4 regions of the Streptomyces sp. NPDC004542 genome follow, and region 4 is predicted to be linked to each of the others. Evidence: riboswitches for the same ligand, from Rfam matches in the RefSeq annotation. Region 4 holds a riboswitch; each other region holds the start of a gene.

Region 1 (5,508 bases), on a different contig from region 4:
CGTTCTGACTGACATGACTGTTGGAGTAGCGCTCAACGCGTCCGACGCGCCGAACCAGGTCGACGCCACCGTGCAACTGGCCCAGGAGGCCGCGGGCGCCGGTCTGCGGTCGGCCTGGTTCGGGCAGACCTTCGGCGCGGACTCACCCCAGCTCGCGGCGATCGTCGGACGCGAGGTGCCAGGACTGCGGGTCGGCACCTCCGCGATCCCCGTCGTCGGCCGCCACCCGCTGCTGGTCTCCAGCCAGGCCCAGACCGCCCAGGCCGCGACCCACGGCCGCTACCACCTAGGCCTGGCCCTGGGCACAAAACTGCTGAAGGAGACCGGCTTCGGCCTCCCCTTCGAACGCCCCATCGCCCGGCTGCGTGAATTCCTCACCGCCCTGCGGCAGTTGATCGAGACCGGCACGGCCGACTTCCACGGCGCACTGCTCACCGCGACCACCCCGGTCCCGGCGCGGGTACCGGGTGCCGAGAGCGGTGTCCCCCTGCTGGTCGCCGCGATGGGGCCGCAGGCGCTGCGGGTCAGCGGTGAGCTGGCGGACAGGATCCTGCCCTACCTGGCGGGACCGCGCGCCCTGGAGGAACACATCGTGCCCGCCCTGACCGCCGCGGCCGAGGCCGCCGGTCGTCCCGCGCCCAGGATCGTGGCCCTGGTGCCCGGCGTGTTCACCGACGACGTGGAGGCGGTGCGGGCCAAGGCCACCGAGAACCTCGCGTTCTACGAACAGATCCCGTCCTACGCGCGGGTCATCGAACTCTCCGGCGGCCGGCGAGCTGCCGACCTGGCCGTGATCGACGACGAGAAGACCGTCGGAGCCGAGATACGCCGTTACCGCGATGCCGGCGCCACCGAGGTCGTGTTCTCGGGCACCGAGATCGCGGGAGAAGCCGACCGCCGACGCACCTGGCCGCTCCTCGGCGAACTGGCCCGCTGAGCACGCCGGTCGGACCGACGGCCCGACCGGCCCCCCTGCACCCCCGTGACGAAGGAGAACCCATGACCACCGAGGCCACCACGACCGACTTCCGTGCCTTCACCGAGAACTGGCTGGAGTGGTACCGCGCCCAAGAGGCCAGGCTCGCCGGCCCGCACGGGTTCCTGGCGATCACCGGCCTGCACTGGCTCGACGACCGGCCCCAGCGCTTCCCGGACGCGCCCGGTGCGTGGCGTACAGGCCCCGACGGGGTCGTCGTAAACCTCGACGACGGCGAGGAGCTGGTCGTCGACGGAACGCCGGTCCACGGTGAACACCACTTCGGCGTGCTTCCCGAACGCGGCGGTGTCGACGCGGTCTGGGGAGACGCCGTCATCGAGGTCGCCAAGCGCGGCGGCAACGACATCGTGCGCCCCCGGCACCCGGACGCGCCGCTGCGCACGGCCTTCACCGGAACGCCCGCCTACGCCCCCGACCCGCGCTGGGCCGTGACGGGCCGCTACATCCCCTTCGACACGCCACGGCCGACCACCGTGGGCGCCGCGGTCGAGGGCCTTGAGCATGTGTACGACGCTCCGGGCAGGGTCGAGTTCGAGCTGGACGGGCAGCAGCTGTCGCTGACCGCGTTCCCCGGCCCTGGTGCGGGCCGGCTGATGGTGCTGTTCACCGACGCGACCTCCGGGGTCACCACCTACGCCGCCAACCGGGCCCTCGCCCTGGAGCCGCCCGCCGCCGACGGCAAGGTCGTCCTGGACTTCAACCGCGCCACCAACCTGCCGTGCGCCTACACGGACCTGGCCACCTGCCCGCTGCCCCCGGCCGAGAACCGGCTGCCGGTGGCGATCGAGGCCGGCCAGAAGATCCCCCGCGAGCGCGGCGGTTCCTGAGCCGGACCCGGTGCCGGCCCGACTGCCCCTGCAGCGCGTCGCTTTGCGGCATTGACGTACGACAAGAGCCCTCCGTACGATCACGAACGGCATTGAGTGTCAGCGTCAAGCCCTGGCTCGCTGACCGGCAACCCTACCGCGCGGTGGGGTGCTCCAGGTGAAAGCCCGGCGGGATCACCGAGGATCCCCGCAAGCGCGTGGCCCCGTGACCGGGGCCGGAAATGTGGAGGACCGGCATGCGGCACGGTGGTGACCTCAGCGCCCGCTTCGCCGGCGCCACCGTGTTCTCCCGGCTCTCGCGTCGGCGCCACATCGACCTCAAGCGCTCGACCAGCTGCCTCTGTCAGGCCTGACGGCCCCTTCCGCCGCCGGTCGTAGTCCGGCACGCACCGGCCGTCACCGCACCGCCTGCGGCTGACCCCCGCTCCGCCCTGATCCCTGTCTGCACAGCGCTTCCCCGCCACCGGTCTTGTACCGGCGGGGGCCGCACGCCCATGCACGTTCGTGCCTTGTACGGCGCCTTCTTGCCTGGTGACACGAGTAGGAGAACCCTCCGTGAACGCGCTTCCGGCTTTCAGAGCCCCCCGCTGGGCGCCCCTCGCCGCCCTGCTGACCACCAGTGTTCTGCTGACCGCCTGCGGTTCGGGCGACGACTCCAGTAGCGGAAGCAGCCGGCCGAAGTCCGGTGGCACCCTGACCTTCGCGGTGGGTTCCGACGCCGGCTGCGTGGATCCACAGCAGGTCGGCAGCAACGAGAGCATCTACTCGGTGCGCCAGACCGTGGACTCCCTGACCGACCAGGACCCCAGGACCGGCAAGATCGTGCCGTGGCTCGCCAAGAGCTGGGACATCAACGCCGACGCCACGGAGTTCACCTTCCATCTGCGCTCGGGCGTCACCTTCAGCGACGGCTCCCGGCTGACCGCGCAGGTGGTCAAGGACAACTTCGACGCGGTGCCGAAGCTCGGCGCCCTCGGGGTCCTCGCCCAGGGCTATCTCAGCGGCGTCAAGAGCACCACCGCAGTGGACCCGCTCACCGTCAAGGTGACCTTCAAGGAGCCCAACGCCCAGTTCATTCAGGCGACTTCGACCCACTCGTTGGGCATCGAGTCGTCGGCGAGCGTGAAGAAGACCCCGCAGCAGAAGTGCAGCGACGGTGTGATCGGGTCGGGGCCGTTCGTGCTCAAGCAGTACGTCCAGAACCAGTCGATCACTCTGGCCAGGCGCACCGGCTACGACTGGGGCTCCTCGCTGTGGTCCAAGCAGGGCGAGGCCTACCTGGACAAGCTGATCTTCAAGGTCGTCCCCGAGGCGGGGGTGCGGGCCGGCAGCCTCCAGTCCGGGCAGGTGGACGCGATCAGCAGCGTCGGCAAGGCCAACGAGGCGGCGCTCGGGGGCGGTCAGGTCACCTTGCTGCGCCGGGCCAACCCCGGCGTGGTCTTCGGGCTCGGCGTCAACAACTCGCGGCCGCTGCTGAAGGACGTGAAGGTGCGTCAGGCGATCCTGGCGGCCATCGACCGCAAGCAGATCACCGACACCGTGTTCCCGACCGGCACCCAGCCGGCGACCAGCGTCCTGGCGCACACCACGCCCGACTACACCGACCTCTCCTCGGGCCTCGCCTTCGACGCGGCCAAGGCGAAGTCCGCGCTGGAAGCGGCCGGTTGGAAAGCCGGCAGTGACGGCATACGCGCCAAGGACGGCAAGAAGCTGAGCCTGACCATCAGCTGGTTCCCCAACGCTGCCACCAACCAGCCCGCACTGGAGCTGGTCCAGCAGCAGCTGAAGGCCGTCGGGATCGACGTGGTACTCAAGCAGGGTCAGGTCAGTCAGTTCGCCACCACGCTCCAGGGCGGTGACTTCGACCTGGTGTGGAGCAACGTGACCCGCTCCGACCCGGACATCCTGCGTACCTCCTTCTCCACCCAGCTGGCCAACTTCTACCGCCTGCCCGCCACTTCCCTGGACGCGGCGCTGTCCGGCCAGGCCGCGACCACGGACACCGCCAAGCGCGAGCAGCTGGTGGACGAGGCGCAGAAGCTGATCGTGCAGAACGCGTACAACGTTCCGGTGGTGGAACTCCAGACCCAGCTGGCCGTGTCGAAGAAGGTGCACAGCCTCGACTTCGACTCGGGCAGCCGCATCCAGTTGCACGACACCTGGATCGGCTAGCGCATGCGCCGCTATGTGATCAAGCGACTGGCGCAGGCGGTCGGGGTGCTGTGGGCGGCGTACACGGTGTCGTTCCTGGTGCTGAACTGGCTGCCCGGTGACCCGGTCACCGCGATGGCCGGTGCCGGGATGGACTCGGGGGACGTCGACCCGGCCCGGCTGGCCGCGCTGCGGCACGAGTACGGCTTCGACAAGCCGGTGCTGGTGCAGTACGCCGACTATCTGGGACGGGCGGTGCGCGGAGACTTCGGCGACTCGGTCGCCACCGGCCGTCCGGTCACCTCGACCCTGGCCGACGCGCTGCCGCAGACCTTACAACTGACCAGTGCCGCCCTGCTGTTGTCGGTGCTGCTCGGCGGTGGTCTGGCGGTGCTGGCGACGTACACCTCCCGGCGATGGCTGCGGCAGCTCCTGCTGTCGCTGCCCCCTCTGGGGGTGTCCGTCCCGACGTTCTGGGTGGGTCTGCTGCTCGTCGAGGCGTTCTCCTTCCGGCTGCACTGGTTCCCGGCGTTCGGCAACGACGGGCTGAAGGGGCTGGTCCTGCCGGCCCTGACGCTGGCGGTCCCGACCGGCGCACAGGTCGCCCAGGTGCTCGCCAAGAGCCTGCTCACCGCGCTGGACCAGGCGTATGTGGAGACCGCGCGGGCCAAGGGCGCCGGCCGGTGGCGGGTGCATCTGCGGCACGCGCTGCGCAACGCGTCCCTGCCGGCGCTGACGGTCGTCGGCCTGCTGGTCGGGCAGCTGATCGCCGGTTCGGTGGTCGTCGAGACGGTGTTCTCCCGCGACGGCCTCGGGCGCGTGACCGCGGCGGCGGTCACCTCCCAGGACATCCCGGTGGTCCAGGGGGTGGTGGCCTTCGGGGCGCTGATCTTCGTGACGACGAACCTGGTCATCGACCTGGTCTATCCGCTGCTGGATCCGCGGATCGTGGTGGCCTCGGGCAGAAGGGCGGCACTCGCATGAACCAGAGCCTTGTCGACGACCCGGCCGAGGCGGCGCTGGGACTGGCCCGCCCGGTCGAGGCCGGGTCGGGGCCGGAGCCGGGACGCCGCGTGGATGTACGGCGGCTGCTGCGCTTCGTGGTGCGCCGCCCGGGTCTGCTGCTGTCGGTCGTCGTCCTCGTGCTGGTGGTGCTGGCCTCGTTCTGGCCCGACCTTTTCACCTCGCAGGACCCACTGAAGGGCGTGCCGTCCCAGAATTTCCGCGGCCCGAGCGGCAGTCACTGGTTCGGCACCGACGAGCTGGGCCGCGATGTGTTCTCGCGGGTCGTCCATGGCGCCCAGCTTTCCCTGAAGGCCACGCTGATCGCGGTGCTGGTGGCGTTCGTGGTCGGCGGGTTGCTCGGGGTGGTCGCCGGGTTCGTGGGCCGCTGGGTGGACGACGTGCTGATGCGCTTCGTCGACGTCCTGCTGTCCATCCCCACGCTGTTCCTGTCCCTGGCCCTCGTCACCGCGCTCGGCTACGGCACGGTGAAGGTGGCCGTCGCGGTCGGCATCGCCAGCGTCGCCGCGT
Region 2 (5,508 bases), on a different contig from region 4:
GCGACGACGATGATCAGGAGCGCGGTCCGCGCGCCCCAGACTGTCCGGGACAGGACGTCATACCCGGAGATGGTAGTGCCCAGCGGATGGGCGCCGCTCGGGTGCTGCTGGGAGCCGAACAGGCCGCCCCCGTCCCGGAGCTGGGCGTAACCGTGCGGGGCGAGCAACGGCCCCAGTAGTGCGGTGAAGGCGAACAGGCCGGTCAGGACCAGGCCGGTGAGCAGCATGGCCCGCTGCACTCCCGCGCCCGTCCGCAGCCGTAGTGGCAGTCGTCGTGCCAGAACCAGCGCCATGACTCAGTACCTCACTCGCGGGTCGATCAGTGCGGCGACGACGTCGACGAGGAAGTTCGTCACCGCCACGACGACGGCGAACAGGGCCACGATGCCCTGCACCGCCGGGAAGTCACGGACCGTCAGGTAGTGCGCGAGCTCGTAGCCGAGGCCCTTCCACTCGAACGTGGTCTCGGTGAGCACGGCCCCGCCCAGGAGCCCGGCGACCTGGAGTCCCAGTACCGTGACGACGGGGATCAGCGCGGGCCGGGTGGCGTGCCGGGTGACCAGGCGCAGCGGGGCCACGCCCCGGGAGCGGGCGGCCTCGATGTACTCCGCGGAGAGCGTGCCGATCAGGTTGGTGCGCACCAACCGGAGCAGCACGCCGGCCATCAGCAGGCCCAGGGCCACCCCGGGCAGCACGGCGTGCCGGAGCACGTCCGTGATCGCCGCGCCGTCGCCGCTGCGCAGGGCGTCGATCAGGTACACGCCCGTCGTGCTGGTCTGGTCCTGGAGGAAGAGCTGGACGCCGGTGCTCGCCCGGCCCGACGCGGGCAGCCAGCCGAGCCAGATCGCGAAGACCAGTTTCAGCAGCAGGCCGACGAAGAACACGGGTGTCGCGTAGGTCAGGATCGCGAACAGGCGCAGGACCGCGTCGGGCGCCCGGTCGCGGTAGGAGGCCGCCACCATGCCCAGCGGGACACCGATCCCCAGGGCGACCAGCAGGGCGTAGCAGGCGAGTTCGACGGTCGCGGCGCCGTAGGTGCCGAGCACGTGCGTCACCGGCTGGTTGTCGGTGACCGTGCGGCCGAAGTCGCCGGTGGCCAGCGAACGCAGGTAGTCCAGGTACTGGGTGAGCAACGGCCGGTCGTAGCCCGCCTGGTGGAGCTTGGCCTGGAGCTGGTCCGGGGTGAGGCGGTCGCCGAAGGCGGCGCTGATCGGGTCGCCCGTCAGCCGCATCAGGAAGAAGACCAGGCTGACCAGGATCAGCACGGTGGGGATGATGAGGAGGAAACGGACCACCAGGTAGCGGGCGAATCCGATCCCGGCGGCGCCGTCGGCCGGGGTGCCGACGGCGCCGGGGGTCTCCCGAGTCAGAGCGCTCACTTCTTCGAGAGCCCCGCCCAGCGGAACTGGTACGTCGCATCCAGTTCGGCCGGCACACCGCTGACGTCGCTGCGGGTGACGATGGCGGTGGAGCCCTGGAGCAGCGGCAGCAGCGGCACCTGCGCGGCGGCCCTGTCCTGCGCCTGCTTCAGCAGCCCGGTCCGCTTCGCGGCGTCCGTCTCGGTCTCCTCCTTCTTGATCAGCGTGCGCACGGCGGGGTCGTCGTAGCCGTTGGCGACCCAGCTGTTGGCCGAGTAGAAGGGCGAGAGGTAGTTGTCGGCGTCGAGGTAGTCGGCGTACCAGCCGAGCTGATAAAGCGGGTAGAGGTGCTTGACGCGGTCCTTGCCGTACTGGCTCCACTCGGTGGACTGCAGGTTCACCTTGAACATCCCGGTGGCCTCCAGCTGGGACTTGATCAGCGCGTACTCGTCGGCCGAGGACGAGCCGTAGTGGTCGCTGTTGTACTGGAGGTTGAGCGTGACCGGGGTGCTCACCTTCGCGGCCTTCAGCCGGGCTGCCGCGGCGGCCTTGTCGGGGCCGCCCTTCTTGTCGCCGTAGAGCGACTTGAAGGAGGGGGTGGCGCCGGTCAGGCCGTCCGGGACGGAGCTGTAGAGCGGCTGGTAGGTGTTCTTGTAGACCTGCTGGGCGAGTTGGGACCGGTCGACCGAGTCCGCGACCGCCTGCCGGACGGCGAGGGCCTTCTTCCCGTCGGCGTTCTTCGTCTTGGTGCCGTACGGCTGGGTGGCGAGGTCGAAGACGATGTAGCGGATGCCGTTGCCGGAGCCGGTGTGGACCTTGACGCTCTTCTGCTTGCCGAGGTCGTCCAGGTCGGCGGTGGTGAGCGTGCGGTAGACGGCGTCGACGGTGCCCTGCTGGACGTCGAGCTTCAGGTTGCCGGCGTCCGTGTAGTACTTGAGCTGGACGTTCTTGGTCTTCGGCGTGCCCAGCTGCCCCTTGTACTCCGCGTTGGAGGCGAAGGACACCAGCGAGTTCTTGTCGTAGCTCTTGATGCCGTACGGCCCGTTCCACGGCTTGGCCGCGACGATCGACTTGTCGTCGAGGATCTTGTCCGCGGGGAACACCTGCTCGTCCACGATGTAGCCGGCGGCCGTGGACAGCACCTGCGGGAACAGCGTGTCATTGGCCGACTTGAGGGTGAAGACGACCGTGGTCGGGTCCGGGGCGGAGACCGAGGCGATGTTGTACAGCAGTGACGACGGGCCGTTCTCGTCGGCGATCTTCAGGTCCCGGTCGAAGCTGAACTTGACGTCCGAGGACGTCAGTTCGTGGCCGTTGGCGAACTTCAGGCCCTTCTGAAGGGTGACCGTGTATTCCTTGGGCCCGGTCAACTTGATCCCGCTGGCCAGCTCAGGGGAGACGTCCGCTGAGCCGTTCTTCTGGCTGAGCAGGGTCGCGTAGACCTCGCTCTCGATGGTGCCGGAGCCGGCGTCCCACGCACCGGCCGGGTCGAGGCTGGTGACCTGGTCGGTCGTACCGACGGTGATCGCTGAGCCGGAGCTCGCGGTGCCGCCGTCCTTGCTGCTGGTGCAGCCGGTCAGCGCCACCAGGAACGCTGTGCCGAGGGATACCGCGCCGAGGCCGGAGCGAAGGGGTCTGCTCGGCGCCGGGCCGCTGTGGAGTGCCATCAGGAGTCTCTGCTTCCGCGTCAGGGGTGCGTGAGGCAGCCGTGGCGCAGGGCTGTGCCATGGCGTGCGAGATCAGGCAGGAAAAGAGGGGGTTTACACCGACGGGTGGTGGCTCTGCCGACCGTCGGAGGGCGGAATCAGCCCGTACACAGACAGCTGGACACCAGCAGCAAATCGACATGGAGCCGGGAGCACAGCATCAAGGCTCTCGCCATGCCGTCCTCCCGGGTTCTGGCCCGCCTCGGGGCCGATGTGAGCGCACTTGCAGAAAGAAGAGATCCGCCGAGCCTTCACCTGGGGCACCCCACTGCGTCGAGGGTTGCCGTCCGGCCAGCCAGGGCTTGATCACCGGAACTCGTAGCTCGCGCTCACCGTAGATCGGCTGCTCTACCGGCGTCAACACCGCCCCGGAACGGCCGGACCCGGCGGAACGCATGGTGGACGTATCCATCCCGGGTGTGCTTTCATCCGGCCATGGAGACCTCTGGCACGGCACACACGGTGCTGCTCGACCCGTTCTGGGGGAGCCGCCGCGCCGACCAGTTCGACCAGGTCTGTTGCTGACCGCCGTCCCACGGCCCGCGACCTCGTTCCCTTCTTTCTGACTGCTCGTTCCGGCTGCCTCCGACTAGTTCCTGTCCAGGGCGGGTTGCGAGGGCCGGTCGGCTGCCGTTGCCGCGAAGGAACTCCCATGGCTCAACTCACGGTCCTGCCCGTCATCGACATCTCTCGCTTCCGCACCCCGGACACGGACCGGGCCGCCTTTCTCGCCGAACTCCGGTCCGCGGCACACGAGGTGGGCTTCTTCTACGTCACCGGACACGGTGTCCCCGCAGCCCTGCGGGACGAGGCGCTGACCGCGGCACGCGCCTTCTTCGCCCTGCCCGAGAAGCGGCGGCTGGAGATCGAGAATCTGAACTCGCCCCAGTTCCGCGGCTACACCCGTACCGGGACCGAGTACACGGCGGGCAGCGCCGACTGGCGGGAGCAGATCGACATCGGCCCGGAGCGGGCGGCGTTGGAGACCGGTCCGGACGACCCCGACTACCTGCGCCTGATCGGCCCGAACCAGTGGCCCTCCGCGCTCCCGGACCTCAAGGACATCGTGCTCCGCTGGCAGGCGGAGGCGCTGCGAGTCAGCCGGGAGGTGCTGCGTGCCCTCGCCGCGGCGCTCGGACAGGACGAGGGCTACTTCGACCAGTGGTTCGACGACGAGGCCGCCGTCCACGTGAAGATCGTGCACTACCCGCCGCGGCTCGCGCAGGACGCCGACCAGGGAGTGGGCGCGCACAAGGACTACGGCTACCTCGCCCTCCTCCAGCAGGACGACGTCGGCGGACTCCAGGTGCAGCGCGAGGACGGCGGCTGGATCGACGCGGTGCCCGTGCCCGACGCCTTCGTGTTCAACATCGGGGAGATGCTGGAGATCGCCACCCAGGGCTATCTGAAAGCCACGCGGCACAGAGTTGTCAGCCCGCAGCCGGGCGTCGACCGCTACTCGATCCCCTTCTTCCTCGGTCCGCGCCTCGACGCGGTCGTCAAACCGCTGGAACTCCCCGCCGAACTGGCCGCGTTGAGCCGGGGCGTCACCGACGATCCGGACAACCCGTTGCTCGCCGCCTTCGGCGAGAACGCGGTCGTCGGCTGGCTCCGCTCGCATCCGCGGGTCGCTGAGCGCTGGTGGTCCGATGTCCTGGCGGTGGGGGTCCCCCCGCTCGAGCGAAGCCGAGAGTGGGGGAGGGAGAACGGCCGATGAGCACCGCCGACTGGGCGTTCGAGACCCGGCAGGTGCACGCCGGCGCGGTTCCCGACCCGGTCACCGGGGCGCGGGCGGTGCCGATCCACCCGACCGCCGGCTATGTCTTCCGGGACACCGGGCACGCCGCCGCGGCCTTCGAACTGGCCGACCTCGCCACCCACGCCTACACGCGATTGTCGAATCCGACCACCGTGGTGGCGGAGGAGTGGATCGCCGCCCTGGAGGGCGGTTCGGCGGCGGTCGCCGTGGCCAGCGGGCAGGCCGCGACCAGCCTCGCCCTGCTCAACCTGGCCCGCGCGGGCGACCACATCGTTGCCTCGTCGTCCCTGTACGGCGGCACCCGCACCCTGCTGGAGCACACGTTCGCCGACTTCGGCATCGAGGTCACCTTCGTCGACGACCCGGACGACCTGGGCGCCTGGTACACGGCGGTACGGCCCACCACCAAGGCGTTCTTCGGCGAGACGCTCGGCAATCCGCGCGGAAACGTCCTCGACACCGAGGCGGTCGCCCGCATCGCCCACGAGATCGGCGTCCCGCTCGTCGTCGACAACACCGTGCTCACCCCGTACCTGCTGCGTCCCCTCGAACACGGCGCCGACATCGTCGTGCACTCCACCACCAAGTTCCTCTCCGGCCACGGCACCGGCATCGGCGGGGTCGTCGTGGACAGCGGGCGCTTCGACTTCGGTGCGGATCCCGGCCGCTGGCCCGGACTGACCGG
Region 3 (5,508 bases), on a different contig from region 4:
AGCGGCAGCACAGAGGTCACGGAACTCGCGGAACGCGCCGACCTGGTGGTGGACGGCCCCGGGGGAGTCATGTCACTGCTACGGGGACTCGCGACGGCACTGGACTGACCACGGAAGGGCTCGCCGCCCCCGCCACCCGACCACCCGGCGTGGGCCGCGCTCGCACTCGACTCCTGCGGGTCCGCCGTGCGCCGCCCGCCTGCCGTCTGCCTGACCTCGGGCCGGCAGGTGCCGGCCGTCGCCCGCATCCGGTCGTCGGCCGTTCGGCCGTTCACGGCTGTCCGCCGCCCGGCCGCCTCCCGCCGGCCGCCCAGCGGGGGCCGCGCTCTCACCCGGCTGCCCGTCGCCCGCTGTCTGCCTGGCCTTCCCGCGTGCCGGCCGCACCTTGACTCGGCCGTCCGCCGTACGACTGGCCGGCCGCCGCCGGCCGTCAGCCGCCGCGGCCGCCCGCCCGGCGCCGGTCGGGCGGCCCGGTACGGCCGAGGCGCCGCAGGCGTCCGGCGTGGGTCAGGCATCCAGTGCGTGCAGCTGGTCCAGGAACCACTGGGTCGGCGGGAGTGCCGTGGCCGCGGCGGCGAGCCGCTTCGTGCGTTCCGTCCGTTCGCCGTCCGGCATGGTGAGCGCCTGGTGGAGGGCCTGGGCCGTGCCCGTGATGTCGTACGGGTTGACGGTGACCGCGTCCTCGCCGAGCTCCTCGTACGCGCCCGCCTCCCGCGACAGCACCAGGGCGCAGCCCGCGTCGGAGACGACCGGGACCTCCTTGGCGACCAGGTTCATGCCGTCCCGGATGGGGTTGACCAGGGCCACGTCGGCCAGCCGGTACGCGGCCAGGGAGCGGGCGAAGTCGTCCTTGACGTGCAGGACGACCGGCGTCCAGTCCGGCGTGCCGTAGGCGGAGTTGATCTCCTCCGCCACTCGCCGCACCTCGGCCGTGTAGTCGCGGTACACCGCGAGGTCCTGTCGCGAGGGGTAGGCGAAGGCCACGTGCACCACCCGCTCACGCCACTCGGGGTGGTCGTCGAGGAGCTGCCGGTAGGCCAGCAGCCCGCGCACGATGTTCTTCGACAGCTCGGTCCGGTCGACCCGGACGATCGTCTTCCGGGCCGCTCCGCCGGGCGCCGAACCGATCTCCGCCCGCAGTGCCGCCATCCGCTCTGCCACGTCCGGCCGGTGCGCCCGCTCGCGCAGGAAGTCCGCGTCCGCGCCGAGCCCGTGCACCCCGATGCGCGTGCCGGAGGGGATGCCGGGGCCGAGGACCGCGTGGCAGCAGGCGGTGAACGCGTCCGCCCAGCGCTGGGTGAGGAAGGCCGCCCGGTCCGCGCCCAGGATCCCGCCGAGCAGCTCGGCCGCGATGTCGTCGGGCAGGAGGCGGAAGTAGTCCGGCGGTGCCCACGGGGTGTGCGAGAAGTGGCCGATGCGCAGGTCGGGGCGGAGTCGGCGGAGCATCCGGGGGGCCAGGGCCAGGTGGTAGTCCTGGACGACCACGGCCGCGCCCTGCGCCGCCTCCTCGGCCAGGGCTTCGGCGAACGCCCGGTTGTAGGCCTCGTACGACGCCCACTGCCGCCGGAACTCCGCGTCGAAGACCGGCTCCAGCGGGGTCTGGTACAGCATGTGGTGGACGAACCACAGCGCCGAGTTCGCGATGCCGTTGTACGCGTCGGAGAAGACCGTCGCGTCGATGTCCAGCATCCGCACCTGCTGACCGCCGGTCTCGTCGACGGACAGCCGCCGGCCGCCGCCGGAGCGGCGCACGGCCTCCCGGTCGGCGTCGCTCAGCGCGGCGCACACCCACACCGCGTCCGTGTGCGGGCCGATGGCCGACAGCCCGGAGACCAGCCCGCCGCCGCCCCGTTTGGCGTGCAGCGAACCGTCCTGCCGGACCTCGTACGAAACCGGGCCGCGATTGGACGCGACCAGCACCTCAGCACCGTGCGTGGAAGCCATGAGTCTCAACCTAGCCCGGCCCGCAAACGCTCAAACGTACGTTCCCTCCCCCGCGCGGTGACACCGGCGGGATACGGACGGGATGCGGACGGGAATACGGGCGGGCTCAGGCCACCCGCCGTGCCGCGTACTCCGCGATCTCCACCATCGGCGGCCGTTCCTCCGTGTCCACGGAAAAGGTGCGCGGCTCGAAGCCGTCCTCGCCCCGCTCGAACTGGGTGAGGACGGGCCGGACGAGGTGACCGCGGGCCAGCCGGAGCTGGGCGGTGCGGTAGATGGCGGCGGCCATCCGGCCCAGCGCCTGCCCGTCCTGGTGGCGGTGTTTGCGCACCCCCACGTCCACCTGGGCGAGGGCGTCCAGGCCGACCAGGTGCAGCGCGTCGACCAGCATGCCGAGCTCCACGCCGTACCCGACCGGGAAGGGCAGCTGCTCCAGCAGGGAGCGGCGGGCCGCGTACTCCCCGCCGAGCGGCTGCACGAAGCCGGCCAGCTGCGGCCAGTGCATGTTCAGCAGCGGTCGCGCCATCAGCTCGGTGACCCGACCGCCCTGGCCCGCCGTGCCGCCGAGCGGACGGTCGTACATGCCCTTGACCAGGTCCACGCCCGGGTCGGTCAGCAGCGGGCCGACGATCCCCGAGACGAAGTCCGAGGAGAACTCCCTCAGGTCGGCGTCGATGAAACAGACGATGTCCCCGCTCGTGACCAGCAGCGACCGCCACAGGACCTCGCCCTTGCCGGGCAGGGCCGGTATCCGCGGCAGGACGGCGTCGCGGTGGACGACCCGGGCGCCCGCGGCGGCGGCCACCTCGGAGGTGCGGTCGGTGGACCCCGAGTCGACGACGACGATCTCGTCGACGAGCGGGGCCTGCTGCATGAGGTCGTGACGGATGATCGCGACGATGTCGCCGACCGTCCCCTCCTCGTTGAGCGCCGGCAGCACGACGCTGACCGACTGGCCCGTGCGCTGCTTGGCGGCCAGGATCTGGTGGAGGGGACGATCGGTCACGGACCAGGAGCGGGTGCCCAGCCAGCGCTCGACTTCTTCCAGCACGGTGCGCGGCTCCTCACTGTTTGTCTCGCGGTTCGGACGACTATCTCAACTGTCCCGGCCTTCGGTTACAGTCTTGAACAACGCGGATGACCATCGCATGTCCGAGGTCACCGCTGTTCACAACCGAATACCGCTCATCCAGAGGGGCAGAGGGACACGGCCCGATGAAGCCCCGGCAACCCTCCAGTCGGTTCTCGTACCGGTCGCTGTGCCAGCACAGCTGATCGTTCCGCGAGGCTCCCGGCTAGGGAAGGTGCCAAATCCGTCTCACGGCGAGATGCGTCGTGAGGAAGATGAGGAGAAAGGGCCTCGCCTCACATGGCTGTGCAGACTGTTGCAAGCACCACCGACTCCACCGTAGACCTCGGCCCCGCCGCCGCTCTGAGCTGTCGGGAGTGCGGCCACCGGGTGCCGCTCGGACCGGTCTTCGCCTGCGAGGAGTGTTTCGGCCCGCTCGAGATCGCCTACGACTTCTCGTCCTACGACACCGAGGAGCTCCGCAGGCGCATCGAGGCGGGCCCCGCGAACATCTGGCGCTACGCCCCGCTGCTGCCGGTCCCGGCCGACGTGGCGGACAAGCCGAACCTCAACCCCGGCTGGACCAAGCTCGTCAAGGCCGACAACCTGGCCCGCGAACTCGGCATCGAGCCGTCGCGCCTGTACGTGAAGGACGACTCCGGCAACCCGACGCACTCCTTCAAGGACCGGGTGGTCGCCCAGGCGCTGGAGGCGGCGCGCGCCTTCGGTTTCACCACCCTCTCCTGCTCCTCCACCGGCAACCTGGCCGGCGCGGTGGGCGCCGCCGCGGCCCGGGCGGGCTTCAGGTCCTGCATGTTCATCCCGCACGACCTGGAGCAGGGCAAGGTCGTCATGGCCGCGGTCTACGGCGGCGAGCTCGTCGGCATCGAGGGCAACTACGACGACGTGAACCGTTTCTGCTCCGAGCTGATCGGCGACCCGGCGGGCGAGGGCTGGGGCTTCGTCAACGTCAACCTGCGCCCGTACTACGCCGAGGGGTCCAAGACCCTGGCGTACGAGATCTGCGAGCAGCTCGGCTGGCGGCTGCCGGACCAGATCGTCGTGCCGATCGCCTCCGGTTCCCAGCTCACCAAGATCGACAAGGGTCTGCAGGAGCTGATCAAGCTCGGCCTGGTCGAGGACAAGCCGTACAAGATCTTCGGCGCCCAGGCCGAGGGCTGCTCGCCGGTGTCCACCGCGTTCAAGGCGGGCCACGACGTCGTGCGCCCGCAGAAGCCGAACACCATCGCCAAGTCCCTCGCCATCGGCAACCCGGCGGACGGGCCGTACGTCCTCGACATCGCGCGCCGCACGGGCGGCGCGGTGGAGGACGTGACGGACGAAGAGGTGGTGGACGCCATCAAGCTGCTGGCCCGCACGGAGGGCATCTTCGCCGAGACGGCGGGCGGGGTGACCGTCGGCGTCACCCGCAAGCTGATCAAGGACGGCCTCCTCGACCCGGCCGCGACGACCGTCGTCCTCAACACGGGCGACGGGCTGAAGACGCTGGACGCGGTGGCGGGCACCGGTCTGACCGCCACGATCCGTCCCACCCTCGATTCCTTCCGCCAGGCCGGCCTCGCCTAGGCGTCCCGCCCCGCTCACCCATCGGAGGTCACACCGCATGAGCGTCACCGTTCGTATCCCGACCATCCTGCGCACCTACACGGGCGGCCAGGCCGAGGTCCAGGCCGAGGGCGCGACCCTCGCCGACGTCATCGCCGACCTGGAGAAGAACCACACCGGCATCGCCGCCCGCGTCCTGGACGACCAGGGCAAGCTGCGTCGCTTCGTCAACGTGTACGTCAACGACGACGACGTGCGGTTCGAGCAGGGTCTGCAGACCGAGACCCCGGACGGCGCGGGCGTCTCCATCATTCCGGCCGTGGCCGGCGGCTGACCGAATGACCGAACATTACCGTCGGTAATGCGTAGCACCGAGAGTTCATCGAATTGCCCCCTCCGCGAGAGAAGCGGAGGGGGCAATTCAGTGTGGTTGAGCACGGTAGAGTTGGGGAACGCGCTCCCGGAACCCGGGGCAGGGCCCCCGGATTCGTATCGCACACCCGACAAGAAGTAGCCAAAGTGTGCGAACCTTTTGCGCCTTATGCAGCTTTTGTGGAGCCCGACTTGCCCAGAATTCAGCCGAATTTTTGGCAGATTCCCGACCGCTGCCGTCCAGATTTCTCGTCCGATTGACCTGTTGCAGACGGCAGTTGGACAGATACATTCGGCCGCGGTCGACGCGTTCCGGCGCACGCCCCCAGACCAGTTGGGGGGTGAGGTCTGACCCGGATCCGCGAAGTGTGGATCCGTGCAAGGGCCAGTAATAGGGGAGTTAGGCATGGCTCAGGGCACCGTCAAGTGGTTCAACGCGGAGAAGGGGTACGGCTTCATCGCGGTCGACGGTGGTGCGGACGTCTTCGTCCACTACAGCGCGATTCAGATGGACGGCTACCGCACCCTGGAAGAGGGTCAGCGGGTCGAGTTCGAGA
Region 4 (5,508 bases):
TGTTCCCCGCCGCTCGTGTGACCAGTCTCCTCCCCTTTCTGTTCTTTCTCCCCCTGCGCTTTCCCGCCTGGGTCGTCCTGCCCTTCTGGGCGGCCCTGCAGTGGCTGGCGGCGCGCCGCGCGCCCCAGGGCCCCGGCGTGGCCTACCTGGCCCACCTGGTGGGCTTCGGGCTGGGCTTCGTCCTCGCGTGGGTGCTGTTCGGGCGGGCCACTAGAGTTGAGCCCGCCCCAGCTCCGGCCCCCGAGGGAGAGAACCAGCCGTGATCACCGCGATCGTGCTCATCAAGACCAGCGTGGACCGGATCCCCGAGATCGCGGAGCAGATCGCCGCGCTGGACACCGTCAGCGAGGTCTTCTCGGTCACCGGCACCTACGACCTGATCGCCATGGTCCGGGTCCGGCAGCACGAGGACCTGGCGGACGTCATCCCCGGCCGGATCAGCAAGATCCCCGGCGTGGAGGCCACCGACACGCACGTGGCGTTCCGCACCTACTCCCAGCACGACCTCGAGGCGGCCTTCGCGATCGGGCTGGACAACTAGGCCCGGCGGACCGGCCCCGGGAGGGACGGTGCCGCCGGACGCCGCCGCCCAGGGCCGGGTCGTACGCCCACGCCGTGGCGCCGTGGGCGGCCCGCCTGCGGGGGGAGAGGAGGGGGCTCCCCGATGCCGCCCGCCTCGGCGCCGGCCCAGGACGACCTCGCACGGGCCGATCACGGGGGCCGCGGTGCTCAGACGGCCGGGACGCAGCGGCCGTTCTCGGTGCGGTAGTCCCACTTCGCGCCGTCCCGCACGAGCTCCCGCACGGCGTCCACGAACCGCTCCACGTGCTCGTCCGGCGTGCCCGCGCCGAAGCTGACGCGGACGGCGTTGAGGGACTTCTCGCCCGGCGCGGCCTCGGGCGCGCCGCATTCGCCCTGGGTCTGCGGGTCGCTGCCGAGCAGGGTGCGCAGCAGGGGGTGGGCGCAGAACAGGCCGTCGCGGACGCCGATGCCGTACTCGGCGGAGAGGGCGGCGGCGAAGTGCGAGCTGTTCCAGCCCTCGACCACGAAGGAGAGGACGCCGACGCGCGGGGCGTCGTCGCCGAAGAGGGAGAGCACCCGGACCTCGGGGACCTCGGCGAGGCCCTCACGGACCCTGGCGATCAGCTGCTGCTCGCGGGCGACCAGGGCGTCGAAGCCCGCCTCGTCGAGCGCCTTGCACGCCGAGGCGATGGCGTAGGCGCCGATGACGTTCGGGGAGCCGGCCTCGTGGCGGGCGGCGGTGTCGTGCCACTCCACGTCCACTCCCCCGTCCGTGCGCCGGGCGACCTTGCGGCTGGCGCCGCCGCCCGCGAGGTACGGCTCGGCCGCGCGCAGCCAGTCCGCGCGCCCGGCCAGCACGCCGGAGCCGAACGGGGCGTACAGCTTGTGCCCGGAGAAGGCGACCCAGTCGACGTCGAGGTCCCGGACGGACACCGGGTGGTGCGGGGCCAGCTGGGCGGCGTCCAGGACGATCCGGGCGCCGTGCGCGTGGGCGGCGGCGGCGAGTTCCCGGACCGGCCACAGCTCGCCGGTGACGTTCGAGGCGCCGGTGACGCACACCAGGGCCGGGCCGTAGGGGTCGCGGTCGGCGAGGGCCCGCTCCAGCGTCTCGACGGCCTGCCGGGGGGTGCGCGGGGCGTCGAGGTAGCTGACCCGCGCGTCCTGCCAGGGCAGCAGCGAGGCGTGGTGCTCGGTCTCGAAGACGAACACCTGGCAGTCGGCGGGGAGCGCGCGGGCGAGCAGGTTCAGGGAGTCCGTGGTGGACCGGGTGAAGACCACCTGGTCGTCCTCCCGGCAGCCGAGGAACGCGGCGACGGTCTTCCGGGCGTTCTCGAAGAGGTCGGTGGACAGCTGGGAGAGGTAACCGGCACCCCGGTGCACGCTGCCGTAGTACGGGGCGTACGCGGCCACGTCGTCCCAGACCCGCTGGAGCGCGGGGGCGCTGGCCGCGTAGTCGAGCGCGGCGTAGGTGACCTCGCCACCGGTGACGAGCGGCACGGTGACGTCCCGGCCGAGGACGGGCAGCGGGGCGAGGACGGACTGGTCGGCGGCGACGGCGGAGACGGACATGGGTGTACTCCCGTGGAGGCAGGCGGAACTCACCGGGCGAGCGGACGGCGCTCGAGCTCGGACGAGGTGAAAAAGGGGGATGCGGAGGCGGGGCTCTGCGCCCTAACGCATTCGCTTGCTCACGGAAGGCTCCTCGACGACCAGGACCCCTGGCGTGCGAGGGGTCCGCGCTTGCCACAGACCTCGCTGCCTGCGGCCCGGTCTTCACCCGGGGCACCCCGCCACGGACGGAGGGTTGCCGGACAGTCGGCCGGGGCCGTATGACTGTCACTCATGACCTGGCAGTGAACCTACGCGAACCGATCACCGGACCGCAACCCGTGTCCGGATCGCGGGACGCCCTTCTCGCGGCACGGTCAGCGGACGACGTGGTGCCGGCGCCGGGACCAACGCGCGCCGAACAGCACCAGGTCGGCCACGAAGACCACCACGCCGATGACCAGGAGGTAGAAGAGCCCGTGCGCCGCCACCCCGATGAGGCCCAGGATGACCGCCACGAGGATGAGGAACAGGAAGAGTGCCATCGGTGACCACGTCCTCGGTCCGGGCCGGTCAGCAGCGTCAGTGGCGTCAGCCGCGCGCGAGGCGGCGTCCGCGTTCGGCACCGGCCTCGTAGGGCCTGTCGTAGTGCTCGAAGATCTCGTGTTCCCGCTCGGCCGGCAGAACGTCGTCCATCCCCATGGAGGGCGCCTTGCGCACCTGCCCGCGCGGATGGGCCACCTTCACATAACCGGGTCCCAGGGTCGCCTCGTCGAGGGGGACGAAGACGAGCCGGTGCCGGGTCGGCAGCCCGGTGCGGACGGTCGCCATGGCGGGCGTGTCGGTGGTGGTGTCCACGTAGACCGCTTCGAGGGCCCCGATCTTGCGGCCCCTGGGATCGATCACGTCGCGGTTGCGCCACTCACGGACGTCAGCTGAGTGGATCATGTCTCGCTCCTCGGGCCCGCCCTCCCGGACACCGCACACCCTGGAGCGGAGCGGCCGCGGGAGGGCTACCACGCTTTTCACTGTACTCCCGCGGCCGCCCGGCGCTACGCGTTGCTCGCGGCCACCCAGCGCTCCAGGACCCGCTTCGCCGCCCCCGAGTCGATCGACCTGGCCGCCTTGCGCATCCCGGCGCGGATCTGCGCGGCCAGCGGCTCCTCCGTCGGGTCCAGGGCCACCAGGGCCGCCGCCGAGTTCAGCAGGACGGCGTCGCGCACGGGGCCCGGCTCGCCGTCGAGGAGCCGGAGGGCGACCTCGGCGTTGTACGACGGGTCACCGCCGCGCAGGGCCTCCACCGGCACCAGCTCGATGCCGACGTCGCGCGGGTCGAAGCTCTCCTCGGTGACCTTGCCGTCGCGCACGACCCAGACGCGTGAGGTGGCGGTCGTGGTCAACTCGTCGAGGCCGTCGTCGCCGCGGAAGACCAGGGAGGAGTTGCCGCGCTCCGCCAGGACACCCGCGATCATCGGCGCCAGGCGGGGGTCCGCGACGCCGACCGCCTGCGCCTTCACCTTCGCCGGGTTGGTCAGCGGCCCGAGCGCGTTGAAGACCGTCCTGATGCCCAGCTGGCCGCGCGCGGCGGCCACGTGGCGCAGCGCCGGGTGGAACTTCACCGCGAAGCAGAAGGTGATGCCCGCCTCCTCCGCGACCTCGGCCACCCGCCCGGGCGTCAGGTTCAGGTTGACGCCCAGCTTCTCCAGGACGTCCGAGGAGCCGGACGCCGAGGAGGCCGCCCGGTTGCCGTGCTTGACGACCTTCGCGCCCGTGCCGGCCACCACGAGCGCCGACATGGTGGAGATGTTCACCGTCCTCGCGCCGTCGCCGCCCGTGCCCACGATGTCGACCGTGCGGCCGGACACCTCGATCACGTTGGCGTGCTCGTACATCGCCCGGACCACGCCGGTGATCTCCTCGACGGTCTCGCCCTTGGCGCGCAGCGCCACCACGAAACCGGCGATCTGCGCGTCGGTGGCCTCGCCGCGCATGATCTGGTCCATCGCCCAGGCCGTCGCGTCGGCGCTCTGGTCGCGGCCGTACAGCAGGGCGTTCAGCACCTCGGGCCAGGAACGGCCCGCCGTGGTGTCGCCTCCAGCGGGGGTCACAGCGCTCATCAGCCGCTCCTGGTCGTCGTGGAATAGTCCGCCCCCACCCTATCCAGCCCGGGGCACGGCGAAGGGCCCCGTCCGAACACCGGACGGGGCCCTTCATGCGCGGCGTGGCGTGCGCAGCGATCAGTGGTGGCCGTGGCCGCTCGTGATCTCCTTGTACTCGTCGACGGTCGGCTTCGGGATCTGGTTGTCCTCGCCGTAGTAGGCGCTGCTGAGCTTGGCGCGCAGCTTCTCGGAACCCTTGACCTTCCGCTCGACGCCGTTCTCGTCGACCGTCGGGCCGATCTCGGCCGGCTCGTACTGGTGGTGGGCCGTGAGGGTGTGCAGCTGCTCCTGGCTGAGCGGCTCGTGGACCTCGATGAACTCACCGTGCGGCAGGCGCTTGATGATGCCGGTCTCGCGGCCGTGCAGCACCTTGTCGCGGTCGCGGCGCTGCAGGCCGAGGCAGATCCGCTTGGTGATGATGAACGCGAGGACCGGTCCGGCGAAGAAGCCGATCCGGACGAACCAGGTGACCGCGTTGATCGACAGGTGGAAGTGGGTGGCCCACAGGTCGTTGCCACCGCCGACCAGACCGATCATGTACACGGTGACCCAGGCGACGCCGAACGCGGTACGCGTCGGGGCGTTGCGCGGGCGGTCCAGGATGTGGTGCTCGCTCTTGTCGCCGGTGACCCAGGACTCGATGAACGGGTAGACCGCGATGGCCGCCAGCACGACACCGAAGAGGACCAGCGGGATGAACACGCCCAGGACGAGCGTGTGGCCCCAGAAGTTGATCTCCCAGCCCGGCATGTACCGGACGAGGCCCTCGGCGAAGCCCATGTACCAGTCGGGCTGGGCGCCGGTGGACACCTGGTCCGGGCGGTAGGGGCCCATGGCCCAGATCGGGTTGATCTGGGCGACCGCCGCGATGGCCGCGATGACACCGAAGACCAGGAAGAAGAAGCCTCCGGCCTTGGCCATGTAGACCGGCAGCAGCGGCATGCCGACGACGTTCTTGTTGCTCTTGCCGGGGCCCGCGAACTGCGTGTGCTTGTGGTAGAAGACCAGGATCAGGTGGCCCACGACCAGGCCGAGCATGATGCCCGGCAGCAGCAGGATGTGGATCGAGTAGAACCGGGCCACGAAGTCGTGGCCGGGGAACTCGCCGCCGAAGAGGAAGAACGAGATGTACGTGCCGACGATCGGCATGGACAGGATCGCGCCCTCGGTGAAGCGGACACCGGTGCCGGAGAGCAGGTCGTCCGGGAGCGAGTAACCGGTGAAGCCGGTGAACATGCCCAGGACGAACAGCAGGAAGCCGAACAGCCAGTTGATCTCA

Evidence for each region. A riboswitch is a leader RNA that binds a small molecule or an ion and turns the genes downstream of it on or off. The one in region 4 is predicted to bind S-adenosylmethionine.
Region 1: another riboswitch for S-adenosylmethionine. It lies ahead of ABZX30_RS28640 (putative leader peptide); the one in region 4 lies ahead of ABZX30_RS18870 (aminotransferase class V-fold PLP-dependent enzyme).
Region 2: another riboswitch for S-adenosylmethionine. It lies ahead of ABZX30_RS10975 (ABC transporter substrate-binding protein); the one in region 4 lies ahead of ABZX30_RS18870 (aminotransferase class V-fold PLP-dependent enzyme).
Region 3: another riboswitch for S-adenosylmethionine. It lies ahead of thrC (threonine synthase); the one in region 4 lies ahead of ABZX30_RS18870 (aminotransferase class V-fold PLP-dependent enzyme).

What each region holds. Positions count from the first base shown of each region.
Region 1 covers NZ_JBEXLP010000070.1:19,907-25,414, reverse strand. The annotation lists gene ABZX30_RS28650 (LLM class F420-dependent oxidoreductase) at 14-937, shown strand; gene ABZX30_RS28645 (DUF1684 domain-containing protein) at 1,000-1,824, shown strand; SAM riboswitch class IV at 1,913-2,026, shown strand; gene ABZX30_RS28640 (putative leader peptide) at 2,061-2,177, shown strand; gene ABZX30_RS28635 (ABC transporter substrate-binding protein) at 2,380-3,996, shown strand; gene ABZX30_RS28630 (ABC transporter permease) at 4,000-4,959, shown strand; gene ABZX30_RS28625 (ABC transporter permease) at 4,956-5,508, shown strand, end outside.
Region 2 covers NZ_JBEXLP010000013.1:110,836-116,343, forward strand. The annotation lists gene ABZX30_RS10965 (ABC transporter permease) at 1-293, opposite strand, end outside; gene ABZX30_RS10970 (ABC transporter permease) at 297-1,379, opposite strand; gene ABZX30_RS10975 (ABC transporter substrate-binding protein) at 1,376-3,025, opposite strand; SAM riboswitch class IV at 3,279-3,388, opposite strand; gene ABZX30_RS10980 (2-oxoglutarate and iron-dependent oxygenase domain-containing protein) at 3,717-4,781, shown strand; gene ABZX30_RS10985 (PLP-dependent transferase) at 4,778-5,508, shown strand, end outside.
Region 3 covers NZ_JBEXLP010000002.1:141,650-147,157, reverse strand. The annotation lists gene otsB (trehalose-phosphatase) at 1-108, shown strand, start outside; gene ABZX30_RS02185 (trehalose-6-phosphate synthase) at 508-1,944, opposite strand; gene ABZX30_RS02180 (glucosyl-3-phosphoglycerate synthase) at 2,051-2,995, opposite strand; SAM riboswitch class I at 3,127-3,295, shown strand; gene thrC (threonine synthase) at 3,314-4,600, shown strand; gene ABZX30_RS02170 (ubiquitin-like small modifier protein 1) at 4,638-4,913, shown strand; gene ABZX30_RS02165 (cold-shock protein) at 5,358-5,508, shown strand, end outside.
Region 4 covers NZ_JBEXLP010000031.1:29,523-35,030, reverse strand. The annotation lists gene ABZX30_RS18880 (rhomboid family intramembrane serine protease) at 1-263, shown strand, start outside; gene ABZX30_RS18875 (Lrp/AsnC ligand binding domain-containing protein) at 260-541, shown strand; gene ABZX30_RS18870 (aminotransferase class V-fold PLP-dependent enzyme) at 730-2,091, opposite strand; SAM riboswitch class IV at 2,254-2,370, opposite strand; gene ABZX30_RS18865 (hypothetical protein) at 2,448-2,615, opposite strand; gene ABZX30_RS18860 (PRC-barrel domain-containing protein) at 2,662-3,018, opposite strand; gene trpD (anthranilate phosphoribosyltransferase) at 3,123-4,187, opposite strand; gene ABZX30_RS18850 (cytochrome bc complex cytochrome b subunit) at 4,308-5,508, opposite strand, start outside.